Regions from separate parts of the Nocardia sp. NPDC050406 genome, predicted to be linked through region 2. Evidence: riboswitches for the same ligand, from Rfam matches in the RefSeq annotation. Region 2 holds a riboswitch; each other region holds the start of a gene.
What was found. A riboswitch is a leader RNA that binds a small molecule or an ion and turns the genes downstream of it on or off. The one in region 2 is predicted to bind S-adenosylmethionine.

Region 1 (3,991 bases), 730 kb from region 2:
CACTGTGCGGTACGCCGTGGGGGCTACTCACCGGTAGCAATCAAGTGATTCGCAGCACTCTCGATTCAGACTCCCACGTGCACGCCGTGCTCGGAACCTTCGAGGAGATTTTCCGGCTTGTCGCGAATCATGAAGGCGACGATCGGAATGGAGATCAGGAAGAAACCGGCCCCGATGTAGAAGGCCACGTCGTAACTGTGGATCGCGGCCCGCGCCAGCAGATTGTCCACCGCCGGATTATCGGCCACGTACCGCTCGGCGGCCTGCACCGAAATGGTGGTCAGCAGCGCGGTGCCGATGGATCCGCCGACCTGCTGGGCCGCGTTCAGCAGTGCGCTCGCCACACCGGAATCCGCCTCGTCCACCTGATGCAGCGCGGTGGTCTGCATGGCCACGAACAACCCGCCCATACCGAGCGCGATGAGCGACATGGCGGGCAGCACGCTGGCGGCATAGCTGTCGCCGAACTCGAGCTGCGCGAGGTACAGCAGGCCCACCACACCCAGCACCGCTCCGGCGATCATCACCGGGCGCGGACCGATCTTCGGCAGCAGCGCGCTGGCGACGCCCGCGGAGATGACGATGCCGATGGGGAAGGGCAGGAACGCCACGCCCGCCTTCAGCGCCGAGTAACCCAGCGTGACCTGGAGGTAGAAGCTCAGATTCAGGAACATGGCGAACATGGCGATGGGCACCAGCAGCGCCACCAGATACGAGCCACCCCGATTGATCTCACCCGGAATGCGCAGCGGCAGTAGCGGATTCGCCGACCGGTTCTCGATGACCACGAAGGCGATCAGCAGCGCCACACCGGCGATCAGCAGCGCCAGCGTGCTGGACGCGCCCCACCCGTCCTCGGCCGCCACGCTGAAGCCGTAGACCACCGCGATCAGACCGGCGGTTCCGGTCAGCGCGCCCGGCAGGTCGTAGCCGCCGGTGCGCGGGGCGGGCACATCCTTGATGACGAAGGCGTACGCGCCGACCAGGGCCAGCAGCGCGATCGGCGTGTTCACCAGCAGGCACCAGCGCCAATCGGCGTATTCGGTGAGCGCGCCGCCCGCGATCAGGCCGATGGCCGCACCGCCCGCCGAGACGCCCGCGAACACGCCGAACGCCTTGGCGCGCTCGGTGACCTCGGTGAAGGTGATCGACACCAGCGACAGCGCCGCGGGAGCCAGCAGCGCCGCGAACGCGCCCTGCAGGCCGCGCCCGGCGAAGAGCTGCCCGGCATTCTGGGCGAGCCCGGCCAGCGCCGAGGCCGCCGCGAAGCCGACCAGTCCGATCAGGAAGATGCGGCGGCGGCCGAGATAGTCGGCGAGGCGGCCGCCGAGCAGCAGCAGTCCGCCGAAGATCAGCGTGTAGGCGGTCAGCATCCACTGTTTGCTGGCCTCGCTGATGTGCAGATCCTGCTGCGCGAATGGCAGCGAGATCGTGACGATGGTGGCATCGAGCACCACCATCAGCTGCGCCAGGGCGAGGACGCCCAGCGCCAGCCAGCGTTTGGAAGCGCTTGTGGGCGTTGATATTTCGTCGGGATTTCGAATCGCTGTCGCGGTGGGCATGTCGTCTCCTCGGGCACTGGCGAACAACCTCGACCATAGTGCCACCCACCGACAAATGTCGTCAAGGGAAAAATGTCGCAGTCAGACAGATGGCGGTTGCCGTCACAATCTGGCCGAATATCGATAGAATGAGCCCATGTCCGAGTCGTCATCGCATGCCGATCTCCTGGAACGCCGCAGGCCGGGGCTGCGCGAGCGCAAGAAGCGCCAGACCCGCGACCGCATCATCGATGTGGCGCTGGAGCTCTGCGACACCCAGGGTTTCGAGGCCACCACCGTCGAGCAGATCGCCGATGCGGCCGACGTCTCACCGCGCACCGTGAACCGGTACTTCACGAACAAGGAGGACATCGTCCTCGCCCCCATCTCGGACTGGGGCGAGGCCATGGCCGACTACCTGCGCGCCCAGCCGCCCACCGACAACCAGATGAAGGCCATGCTGGACGGCTTCGTCGCGCTCGTGGACCGCGTCATCGACAGCGACGAACCGGTGCCGTTCCGCTGGTTCCAGCAGATGCAGAACCTCATTCGCTCCAGCACGGCGGTGCGGGCCCGCAGCCTCGACGCGGCCGAGACCAAGACCCAGCACATGGCCGATGTCCTGGCCGAGCGCATGGGCGTCGGCGCGGACAGCCTGCCGGTGCGGCTGCTGCTGGGCACCTGGCACGCCATCATGCGGGCCGGAACCGAATGCGAGGCCGTCAACGCCGACTGCGTGGACTCCGCTCGGGGGATGGCAGATGCCGTGGTCGGCGCGTATCACGAGTTCGTTCGGGTCTGTGCCGTCCCGACTGTGTCCGGCCCCACGTCCGAAGCCGCCGTGTCCGGCCGTTAGAATCCGTCTCAGGTCAAGAGCATCAGCGCCAAGCCCCGGCTCGCTGATCGGCAACCCTCCAGCTGCGGTGGGGTGCTCCGGGTGAGGACCAGGCGCTCGAAGGCCGAGCGCAAGCGCACCGTAGGAGGTCACCGAAATGTGTTGTTGTCGAAGCCTGTTCGCTTTCGAATAACGTCAGACTTCCCGCCATTCGGCGACCTTTTTTGGAGCAGGACATGAGTGACTCGACCGCGCCCACAAACCCGGCCGACTGGTCTTTCGAGACCAAGCAGGTTCATGCCGGACAGACTCCCGACGCGGCCACCGGGGCCCGCGCGCTGCCGATCTACCAGACCACCTCGTACGCCTTCCGTGATACCGAGCACGCCGCCGCGCTGTTCGGACTCGCCGAGCCGGGCAATATCTACACGCGCATCATGAACCCCACCCAGGATGTGGTGGAGCAGCGCATCGCCGCGCTGGAGGGCGGGGTGGCGGCGCTGCTGCTGGCCTCCGGGCAGGCGGCGGAGACCTACGCGATCCTCAATCTGGCCTCGGCCGGGGATCACATCGTGGCCAGCCCGCATCTCTACGGCGGCACCTACAACCTCTTCCACTACTCGCTGCCCAAGCTGGGTATCGAGGTGAGCTTCGTCGAGGATCCGGACGATCTGGCGCAGTGGCGGGCGGCGGTGCGGCCCAATACCAAGGCCTTCTACGGCGAGACCGTCGCGAACCCGAGCAGCTCGGTGCTCGACATTCCCGGCATCGCCGAAATCGCGCACGCGGCGGGTGTGCCGTTGATCGTGGACAACACCGCAGCCACGCCGTATCTGATTCAGCCGCTGCGCCACGGCGCCGACATCGTGGTGCACTCGGCCACGAAATACCTTGGCGGACATGGCTCCGCGGTGGCCGGTGTGATCGTGGACGGCGGCACGTTCGACTGGACCGTGCGCGACGAGTCCGGTGCGCCGCGGTTCCCCGGCTTCATCACACCCGATCCCAGTTATCACGGGGTGGTGTTCGCCGAACTGGGCGCGCCCGCCTTCGCGCTCAAGGCGCGGGTGCAGTTGCTGCGTGATCTGGGTGCGGCGGTCTCGCCGTTCAATGCCTTCCTCATCGCGCAGGGCATCGAGACGTTGAGTCTGCGGATGGAGCGGCACGTGGCCAATGCGCAGGCGGTGGCGGAGTTCCTGACCCGGCAGCCGAATGTGGAGTCGGTGTCCTACGCCGGGCTGCCGTCCTCGCCGTGGTTCGAGCGTGGCAAACAGCTGGCGCCGAAGGGTGTGAGCGCGATCGTGTCGTTCGAACTGGCGGGCGGGGTCGATGCGGGCAAGAAGTTCGTGGACGCGCTGGAGCTGCACAGCCATGTCGCTAACATCGGGGATGTGCGTTCGCTCGTGATCCATCCGGCCTCCACCACGCACTCGCAGTTGACGCCCGAGGAGCAGTCGGCCTCCGGCGTCACCCCGGGTCTGGTGCGGTTGGCCGTGGGTATCGAGGGTATCGACGACATCCTGGCCGATCTCGCGGCCGGACTGACGGCGGCGGCAAGTTGACCGTGAACATCGAATCGAGCACTTCTCGCGAGACGGTGGAAGCGCTGCTTCCG
Region 2 (3,991 bases):
AGGATCATGGGGCGTATCTCCTCGGTGCGGGCGGAGGCCTGGCGAACCCGCTGTCCCGCCGCGCCTGACGCGACCGGACCAGCCGAGCGGTCGACGGTCCGCTGTGTGATGGCGATCACGAAGCAGTTTTTAGAACACGTTCTCGTCTGTCAAGGGGAAGCCGTGCACCGGACACCGATCTGGCGGGCGTGGAAAGGCGCGACTACCGTTGATCCTCGTGGACGCCACGCTCGCGAATACGCCGAATCCCCCCGTTCGCCCCAGGTGGCGGGCCGTGGCGATGCCAGTGCTCACGGGGGCGGCGGTCGCCGGAGTGGTTGCGGCGCTGCACTTTCGCGATCCCCACCAGGAAGGCTCCTGGGGCCTGTGCCCCTTTCACGAGTTCACCGGCTGGTGGTGTCCCGGATGCGGCGGCCTGCGCGGCATCAACAATCTGACCGATGGGCGGGTGCTCGACGCCGTCCAGAGCAATCTGCTCCTGGTCCCGCTCATGGCGATCTTCGCGCTCTGGTGGGGCGATTGGCTGGTGCGCAGTTGGCGCGGTCAGCGCTCCCGACCCCTGCCGACCGGATTGTCGCGCATGTGGCTGTGGGGAGCGCTCGCCTTCCTGGTGGCGTACACGGTGCTGCGCAATTCACCGTGGGGGACCTGGCTCGCCCCGGTGTGATCATCGGCGTGCCGGGGGATGGGATCGGCGGATCGGGGCATGCTGTCGATATGGGTGATTCGCTGAAAGAACGAGTACGGGAGAAGTTACTGCGGCAGCTCAACGAGGACGGTGCGCAGGATCCGGATCAGGACGACATTCGACAGTTGTCGGTCTCCACCGATCTCGATCTGCTCAACACCGTCGCCGACGACGACCCGGTGGTCGAGGAGTTGGCCGAGCGCTATCTCGTGTTCTGAAACCCGCAAATGTCCGCCCCCGGTGACTCACCGGGGGCGGACGCGCGACCTCAGAGCACGCAGGGAGCCGCTCCGGCGGCATCCCCGCCGAACGGGCGGGTCTCCGGCACCGGATTCCAATGTCCTTCGGTGCGACCGTAATTCCACTTCGCGCCGTGCTCGACCAGGCTGGACACCGCATCGATGAGCCGGTCCACATCGGCGGCCGTGGTGCCCAGACCGATACTGGCGCGCAGCGCGCCGTCCACCCCGAGCTTGGCCAGCAGCGGATGCGCGCAGAAACGCCCGTCACGCACCCCGATGCCGTGTTCGGCGGAGAGATACGCCGCCACCTGCCCGGGTTCGAAGCCGTCGACGGTGAAGGCGACAATGCCGACGGCATCGGTGCTGTCGCGCCAGATGCGCAGGAACTTCACTCCCGGAACGGTTTTCAGGCCGTAGCGCAGGCGGTGGGCGAGGTAGAGCTCGTGCTCGGTGACGGTGGTCTCGTCGAGGGCGGCCAGGGCGTCGCAGGCGGCGGCCAGCGCGGCCGCGCCGAGCACATTCGGCGACCCGGCCTCGTGGCGCTGCGGCGCGGGAGCCCAGTCGGCCTCGGTCGCGGTGACCTGGCGGACCGCGCCGCCACCGGCGAGGTACGGTTCGGCCGCATCCAGCCAATCCCGGCGTCCCACAAGCACTCCCGCGCCGAACGGTGCGTAGAGCTTGTGCCCGGAGCAGGCGAGATAGTCGATTCCGGTGCCCTGCAGGTCGATTCGGCGATGCGGCGCCAGCTGCGCGGCATCGACCAGAATGCGGGTGCCGCACTGGTGCGCGATCCACGCCAGTCGCTCGATCGGCAGCAGCTCCCCGGTCACATTCGACGCGCCCGTAATGGCCAGCAGCGCAGCGGGTTTGGCGCACAGCTCGGCGACGATGCGCTGAATGGTCTCCTCGATGGTGTCGGCGGCGCGCACCACGCGGCGGCCGTTGCGGGTCCACGGCAGGAAGTTGGCGTGGTGCTCGGTGTCGAGTACCACGGTGTCGCCCGGTACGCAGGAGGCCAGCAGGTTCAGCGAATCGGTGGTGTTGCGGGTGAAGACCACGCACTGGTCGTCGGCGGCATTGAGGAAGCGCGCCACCGTCTTTCGCGAATTCTCGTAGCAGTCGGTGGAGACGCGCGAGGCGTAGCCCGCGCCGCGGTGCACGCTGGCGTAGTACGGCAGCAGCTCGGCCACCCGGTCGGTGACCTGGCGCAGGGCCGGGGCGCTGGCGGCGTAGTCGAAGTTGGCGTAGGTGGCGGTCCCGCCCTGCACCAGCGGCACCGCGAGATCACATCCGGAGACGGTGGCGAGGGCGGCGCAGCTCTGGTCGGCGAAAGCAGTCATGACGAAATCCCGTCGGTTCAGGGACTCGTGATCGGTGATCGAAGAGTCCGCGCTTGCCGCGTTCTTGTGAACGACGGCCCGGTCGTCACCCGGAGCACCCCACCGCGGAGGAGGGTTGCCGACCAGCTAGCCGGGGCTTGACGCTGGTACTCATGACCTGGTTGGAGAGGTTGGCAGACGCGGCCGGAACTTGTCAACCCTCTCCCGAGAATCATCCGAAAGTTGGATCGGGAGGACCGCAAAGTAGGAAGTAGCGGTTTGTAGGCGTCGGTAGCCTCGATGGTGAAGTTAGGGTAGCCATAGTGCGGTCTGCCCCTGGATCGACAACGAGGAGCACGACCATGCTGGACACCGCGACGCCGTTCTCGACCCTTGTTCGCACCGCCACCGAGCAGCAGCACAACGAGGCCGAGCACAGCTCGTTCATGCGCGACATGCTCGGCGGCACCCTCGGTATCCAGGCGTTCTACCGCTACACCGCCCAGTTGTGGTTCGTGTACGAGGCGCTCGAGCGGCACTCGGCCGAACTCGCCGCCGATCCGGTCGCCGGACCCTTCGTTCGCCCGGAACTTGCTCGCCTGGCCGCACTGGAAATCGACCTCGCCCATCTCGGCGGCGCGGGCTGGCGTGACGAGCTGCGTCCGCTGCCCTCCACACTCGCCTACGCCGCCCGCATCGCCGAATGCGCGCGCACCTGGCCCGCCGGATATGTCGTTCATCACTACACCCGCTACCTCGGCGACCTCTCGGGCGGGCAGGTCATTCGCGGTACCGCCGAGAAGCTGTGGGAGCTGCCCAAGAAGGGCGACGGCGTGCGGTTCTACGTCTTCGACCAGATCTCCAACCCGGCGGCCTTCAAGCGCGAGTACCGCGAGGCCCTCGATGCCCTGCCGATCTCCGGTGAGGAGACCGAGCGGGTACTCGACGAGGCGCGCCTGGCCTTCGCTATGAACACCGATATGTTCGGCGAGCTGGCCGCGGAGTTCCGCGCCTGAACCCAACAGCCGCTTGCTGAAAGTTCGCCATTGGTAAGTGGGTTGCCTCGGCGGACATTGTGCGCTGCCATTGACGGGTGAGCCTTCCGCTGCTGCTGAGCTTTATCGGGCTGTGTGTCCTGCTGTCGGTGACGCCCGGCCCGGATTCGTTTCTGGTGCTGCGGTTTTCGATGGCGGGGCGACGACCCGCGATCGCCGCGGCGGTCGGGTCGGCGCTGGGCGGAATCGTCTGGGCCGTGGTGGTGGCGGCGGGCGTCGCCGCGCTGCTGGAGCAGTCGGCCACCGCCTATCGCGCACTGAAGGTCGTCGGCGGAATCTACTTGGTGTACTTGGGAATTCGCACGCTCATCGCGCTGCGCCGGGAGCGCCGGGAACGGTCCGAGCACGAGGGTCTCGAACACGCGGGCGCGCGGGAGCGGGCGGCGTCGGCGCGGTCGGCCTTCGTCGCCGGATTGCTGTCGTGCGTGTTCAACCCGAAGGTCGGCCTGTTCTATCTCGCGGTGCTGCCGCAGTTCCTGACCGAGGTCACCTTCGCGAACACCCTCGCCCTCGGCGCGATCGAAAGTGCCATCGCCGCAATCGAAATGGTGCTGCTCGCGCTCGCCGCCGCGCGGGCGGCGGATCTGTTGCGCAGCCGCAAGGTACGCGACCGTCTGGAACAGGCCAGCGCCGGAATTCTCGCGGCGCTCGGCATCGGCACCGCGACCTCGGCGACCTGACCGGTCA
Region 3 (3,991 bases), on a different contig from region 2:
CGTTCGAGGCGGACGAGGTCGGCGAACGCTGAGTCGTCGGCCTCGGCGGCTACCGTGCGACGGTGGATCGATCGGATTCGAGCGCGTCGAGGGCGGTCGACAGGGTGGTCAGCGCCTCGACGATCTCGGCGAAACGCCGTTGTCCGAGTTGGGCGTTCAGTCGCGCCGCCATCTCGGCGTGCTGCGGGTCGATGCGCCGCACCGCCTCGTGACCGGCCTCGGTGATGGCGACCAGCTTGGCCCGCTTGTGCGCCGGATTCGGTTGATACTGGGCAAGCCCCTTGTCCACCAACAGATCCGCGATGCGCTGCACGCTCTGCCGGGTGATGCCCATCGCGCGCGCGATCCCGGCGACCGGCAGTGGTTCGCGCAGCACCGCGCCCAGCACCTGCCACCAGGCCGCGGTGATTCCGGCGGGCCGGGCCAATTCCTCGGCGATGGCGAGGAATTGGCCGTTGAGTTTGAACGAGGTGATCGCCGCCGTGCTGAACAGCTCCTGTTCGTCGTTCACGCCGCGCGATTCTCCTCGTACTCCGCCAGCGCGAAGAATCCGGCCGGGTCGTTCTCGCCGTAGAGCCGGTACCAGGCGTCGAGGATGTGCGGTTCGTACAGGCCGAGGCGGGCGAAGATCGCCCGGGCGAACTCCACCGGCTTGGTGCCGGTGGCGGTGATGAGGTCGCCGTCGGTGACGGCGGGCTCGTACACGAAGTGCTCGGCACCCGAATATCCGCTGTAGGCAAGGTATTCCGCCGCATTGCTGGTGTGCGCCCGATCGTCGAGCAGTCCCGCGCTCGCCAGACCGAAGGTGGCCCCGCAGATGGCCGCGACCGGCACGCCCGCCGCGAGGAACTCCCGCGCCGTGGCCGAGAAGGCTTCCAGCGCACCGGTTTCCCACGTGTCCGCGCCGGGGAGAATCAGCATGGCGCTCTCCTGCGGCGACAGCTCCGCGAGCACGACATCCGGCACCACGCGCATGCCGCCCGCCGAGGTGACCGCCTCGGCCGTCGCCCCCACCGTGCGCACCTGCCAGCTGCCGGGCTCCCGCTGCCACATCGCGCGATTGATGTGAGCGGTGGCATGCCCCGCCTCCCAATCGGCGAAGGTGTCGTACACGGCCAGGTGAACTGTCTTCATCGTCATGACAGTATGCTGTCATATTTGACAGGATGCTGTCAATATCTCGGACCTGGAGATATGCGAAAGCCCCGGTCAACCGGCCTAGGGCGGCGGTTGCCGGGGCTCTCGTGTGGAACGTCAGCTCAGGGCGTGGTCCAGGTCGCCGAGGAGGTCTTCGATGTCCTCGAGGCCGACGGAGATGCGGACGACGCCGTCGGTGATGCCCACGGCGGCACGGCCTTCCGGGCCCATGGCGCGGTGGGTGGTGGTGGCGGGGTGGGTGATGAGGGTTTTGGCGTCGCCGAGGTTGTTGGAGATGTCGATGATGCGGAGGCGGTTGAGGACCTCGAAGGCGCGCTTCTTGCCTTCGTCGGCGTTGGCCTTGAGTTCGAAGGTGACTACCGTGCCGCCGCCAGACATCTGGCTCTTGGCGAGGTCGTACTGCGAATGTGACTGGAGGAAGGGGTATTTCGTCCAGGCGACCGCGGGGTGCTGGGCCAGGAACTCCGCTACCCGCTGGGCCGAGTCGTTGGACTGGCGCACGCGCAGGGGCATGGTCTCCAGGCCCTTGAGGAGGGTCCAGGCGTTGAACGGGCTCAGGGCCGGACCCGTATGGCGCATCAGGTTTTTCACCGGACCGTCGATGTAGTCGCGCTCGCCCAGAATGGCTCCGCCGAGGACACGCCCCTGGCCGTCGATGTGCTTGGTGCCGGAGTAGACGAGCACATCCGCGCCGAGGTCGAAGCCGCGTTGCAGCAGCGGGGTGGCGAAGACGTTGTCCAGCACCACCTTCGCGCCAGCGGCGTGCGCCAGTTCGGTGACGCGGCGCACGTCGACCAGCGATTGCATGGGGTTGGACGGGGTTTCGAAGAACACGGCCTGAGTGGGCACCGACAGCGCCTGCTCCCACTGGTCGAGATCCTCGCCGTCGACGAAGACCGTCTCCACGCCCCAGCGCGGCAGAATCTCGTTGGCCACAACGAAACACGAGCCGAACAGGCTGCGGGCGGCGACCAGGCGGTCACCCGCGCCGAGCAGCGCGCCGAGCGCGGTGAAGACCGCCGACATACCGCTCGCGGTGGCGAAACACGCTTCGCCGCCGTCCATCAGGCGCAACCGCTCCTCGAACATGGAGACGGTGGGATTGCCGTAGCGCGAGTAGACGTAGTGCTCGATATCGCCGGTGAACGACGCCTCGGCGGCCTCGGCGCTGGCGTAGACGAAGCCCGAGTTCAGGAACAGCGCCTCGGAGGTCTCATCGAAACCACTGCGCCGCAAGCCACCTCGCACACCGATGGTGGCGGGGCCGACGCCCTCGGGAAGGGGCTTGTCGAACGAGCCTCCGGTGATCACGACTGCCTCCACGGAAGCCCCTCGGCGCGCCAGCCGGAGCCGCCGCGGTGTCCCTGCGCGTCGAGCGCGCCTTCGAAACCCTCGACCACATTGAACGACGGGGTGACGCCCAGCGCGGTCGCCGTCGTGGCCGCGCCGATGGAGCGCTGGCCGGAGCGACAGATGAAGATCACGGGCGCGTCCTCGTCCCGGTCGGCGAGCGCCTGCTTGAGCTGGTCCTCGAACCGGATATTGCGCGCGCCGGTGACATCCACCCATTCGATGAGCGCGGTGGGCCGTCCGATGGGACTGGTGTCGGGCACCCCGACGAACCGCCATTCGGCCTCGGTGCGCACATCCACCAGCACCGCGTTCGGATTGTCCCGCAATAGGTCCCACGCCTGCTTCGGCGTGATGTCACCCGCGTAGCTCACTTGTCTTCCTCCTGTGAATCCGCACTTGCCGCGCCGTGGCGCGTGGCCAGGTCGTCACCCGGAGCACCCCACCGCGGAGGAGGGTTGCCGACCAGCCAGCCGGGGCTTGACGCTGGTACTCATGACCTGGATCTGAGATTGCCCAACGCATGGCCGACCTGTCAAACCTGGATCCCCCGGTCAGCTGTCGCAGACCACCCAGCCGCTGTCGGCCTTGGTGAAATTCCAGGTGGAGGTCGTTTCCTTACCGTCGATCCGCACCGTCACGGCCGCCGCGCCGCGGTCCCCGTCCACCCGAGGGTCCGCGAGGCCGACGAACTCCAATGTCGGTGGCGTGTCGTCGTGTTCGGTCCTGAGGGGCGAGCGGGCATCGTCGAATCCGGCGCACACGATCCGGGTGTTCAGCGGATCGGCGGCGGTCTGCGCGCCGATGAAGTTGCGGGCGGCCACCGCCAGGCGATCGGAATCTGTGACATTCTTCTCAGCCGGGGAGACCACCGCCGCGATCACGATGCCGAGCACGACCAGCGCGATGATGCCCGCCGCCAGCAGGAACGGCAGCAGGGACCGCGTCTCGCCCTGATCGATCGGGACAGCCTTCTCGTCGTCATCGCTCATGGCTAGATCATGCCTGGTCGACGGGGGTGTATCGGGCTCGACACCGGGTAGTCGAGGCGGTGAGCATCCGCCCAGTTCACAACACCGCGAACGGGTGCGCTCCGCCTCACCGATAGAATCGTCTGAATTCTCCGCCCGCGCGGGGGGAATACGAGTACGGCGCGGCAACGCTGCAGCGTCGAGGGGTTCACAGAGGGCCCGATGGCGTGTCAACTTAGCCTAGGCTAAGAATGACAGCTGAGACTCACCGCAAGATTTTGTTTTCGACTCACAAGGGTGCGCGTAAAAGATGACCGAACAGAGTGCAGCGACCCGCCCGCTCCGCATTGCGATCGTGGGTGCCGGACCGGCCGGTATCTACGCGGCCGACGCGTTGATGAAATCCGATGCCCCCACCGGATTCGACGGGGTGAGCATCGATCTCTACGAGCGCATGCCCGCGCCCTTCGGCCTCATCCGCTACGGCGTGGCGCCCGACCACCCGCGCATCA

Region 1: linked by a shared signal. The riboswitch ahead of ACIBH2_RS24490 (bifunctional o-acetylhomoserine/o-acetylserine sulfhydrylase) and the one ahead of ACIBH2_RS27640 (aminotransferase class V-fold PLP-dependent enzyme) in region 2 are both predicted to bind S-adenosylmethionine.
Region 3: linked by a shared signal. The riboswitch ahead of ACIBH2_RS31400 (rhodanese-like domain-containing protein) and the one ahead of ACIBH2_RS27640 (aminotransferase class V-fold PLP-dependent enzyme) in region 2 are both predicted to bind S-adenosylmethionine.

The regions. Positions count from the first base shown of each region.
Region 1 is NZ_JBITIM010000003.1:190,258-194,248, forward strand. It holds gene ACIBH2_RS24480 (MFS transporter) at 66-1,562, opposite strand; gene ACIBH2_RS24485 (TetR/AcrR family transcriptional regulator) at 1,699-2,397, shown strand; SAM riboswitch class IV at 2,409-2,519, shown strand; gene ACIBH2_RS24490 (bifunctional o-acetylhomoserine/o-acetylserine sulfhydrylase) at 2,613-3,938, shown strand; gene ACIBH2_RS24495 (homoserine O-acetyltransferase) at 3,947-3,991, shown strand, end outside.
Region 2 is NZ_JBITIM010000003.1:918,553-922,543, reverse strand. It holds gene ACIBH2_RS27655 (SDR family oxidoreductase) at 1-8, opposite strand, end outside; gene ACIBH2_RS27650 (DUF2752 domain-containing protein) at 281-667, shown strand; gene ACIBH2_RS27645 (hypothetical protein) at 718-906, shown strand; gene ACIBH2_RS27640 (aminotransferase class V-fold PLP-dependent enzyme) at 957-2,270, opposite strand; SAM riboswitch class IV at 2,315-2,428, opposite strand; gene ACIBH2_RS27635 (heme oxygenase (biliverdin-producing)) at 2,612-3,265, shown strand; gene ACIBH2_RS27630 (LysE family translocator) at 3,343-3,984, shown strand; gene ACIBH2_RS27625 (flavin reductase family protein) at 3,989-3,991, opposite strand, start outside.
Region 3 is NZ_JBITIM010000004.1:587,501-591,491, reverse strand. It holds gene ACIBH2_RS31420 (HAD-IIA family hydrolase) at 1-32, shown strand, start outside; gene ACIBH2_RS31415 (MarR family winged helix-turn-helix transcriptional regulator) at 50-511, opposite strand; gene ACIBH2_RS31410 (type 1 glutamine amidotransferase family protein) at 508-1,134, opposite strand; gene ACIBH2_RS31405 (O-succinylhomoserine sulfhydrylase) at 1,255-2,469, opposite strand; gene ACIBH2_RS31400 (rhodanese-like domain-containing protein) at 2,466-2,882, opposite strand; SAM riboswitch class IV at 2,899-3,009, opposite strand; gene ACIBH2_RS31395 (hypothetical protein) at 3,063-3,500, opposite strand; gene ACIBH2_RS31390 (FAD-dependent oxidoreductase) at 3,790-3,991, shown strand, end outside.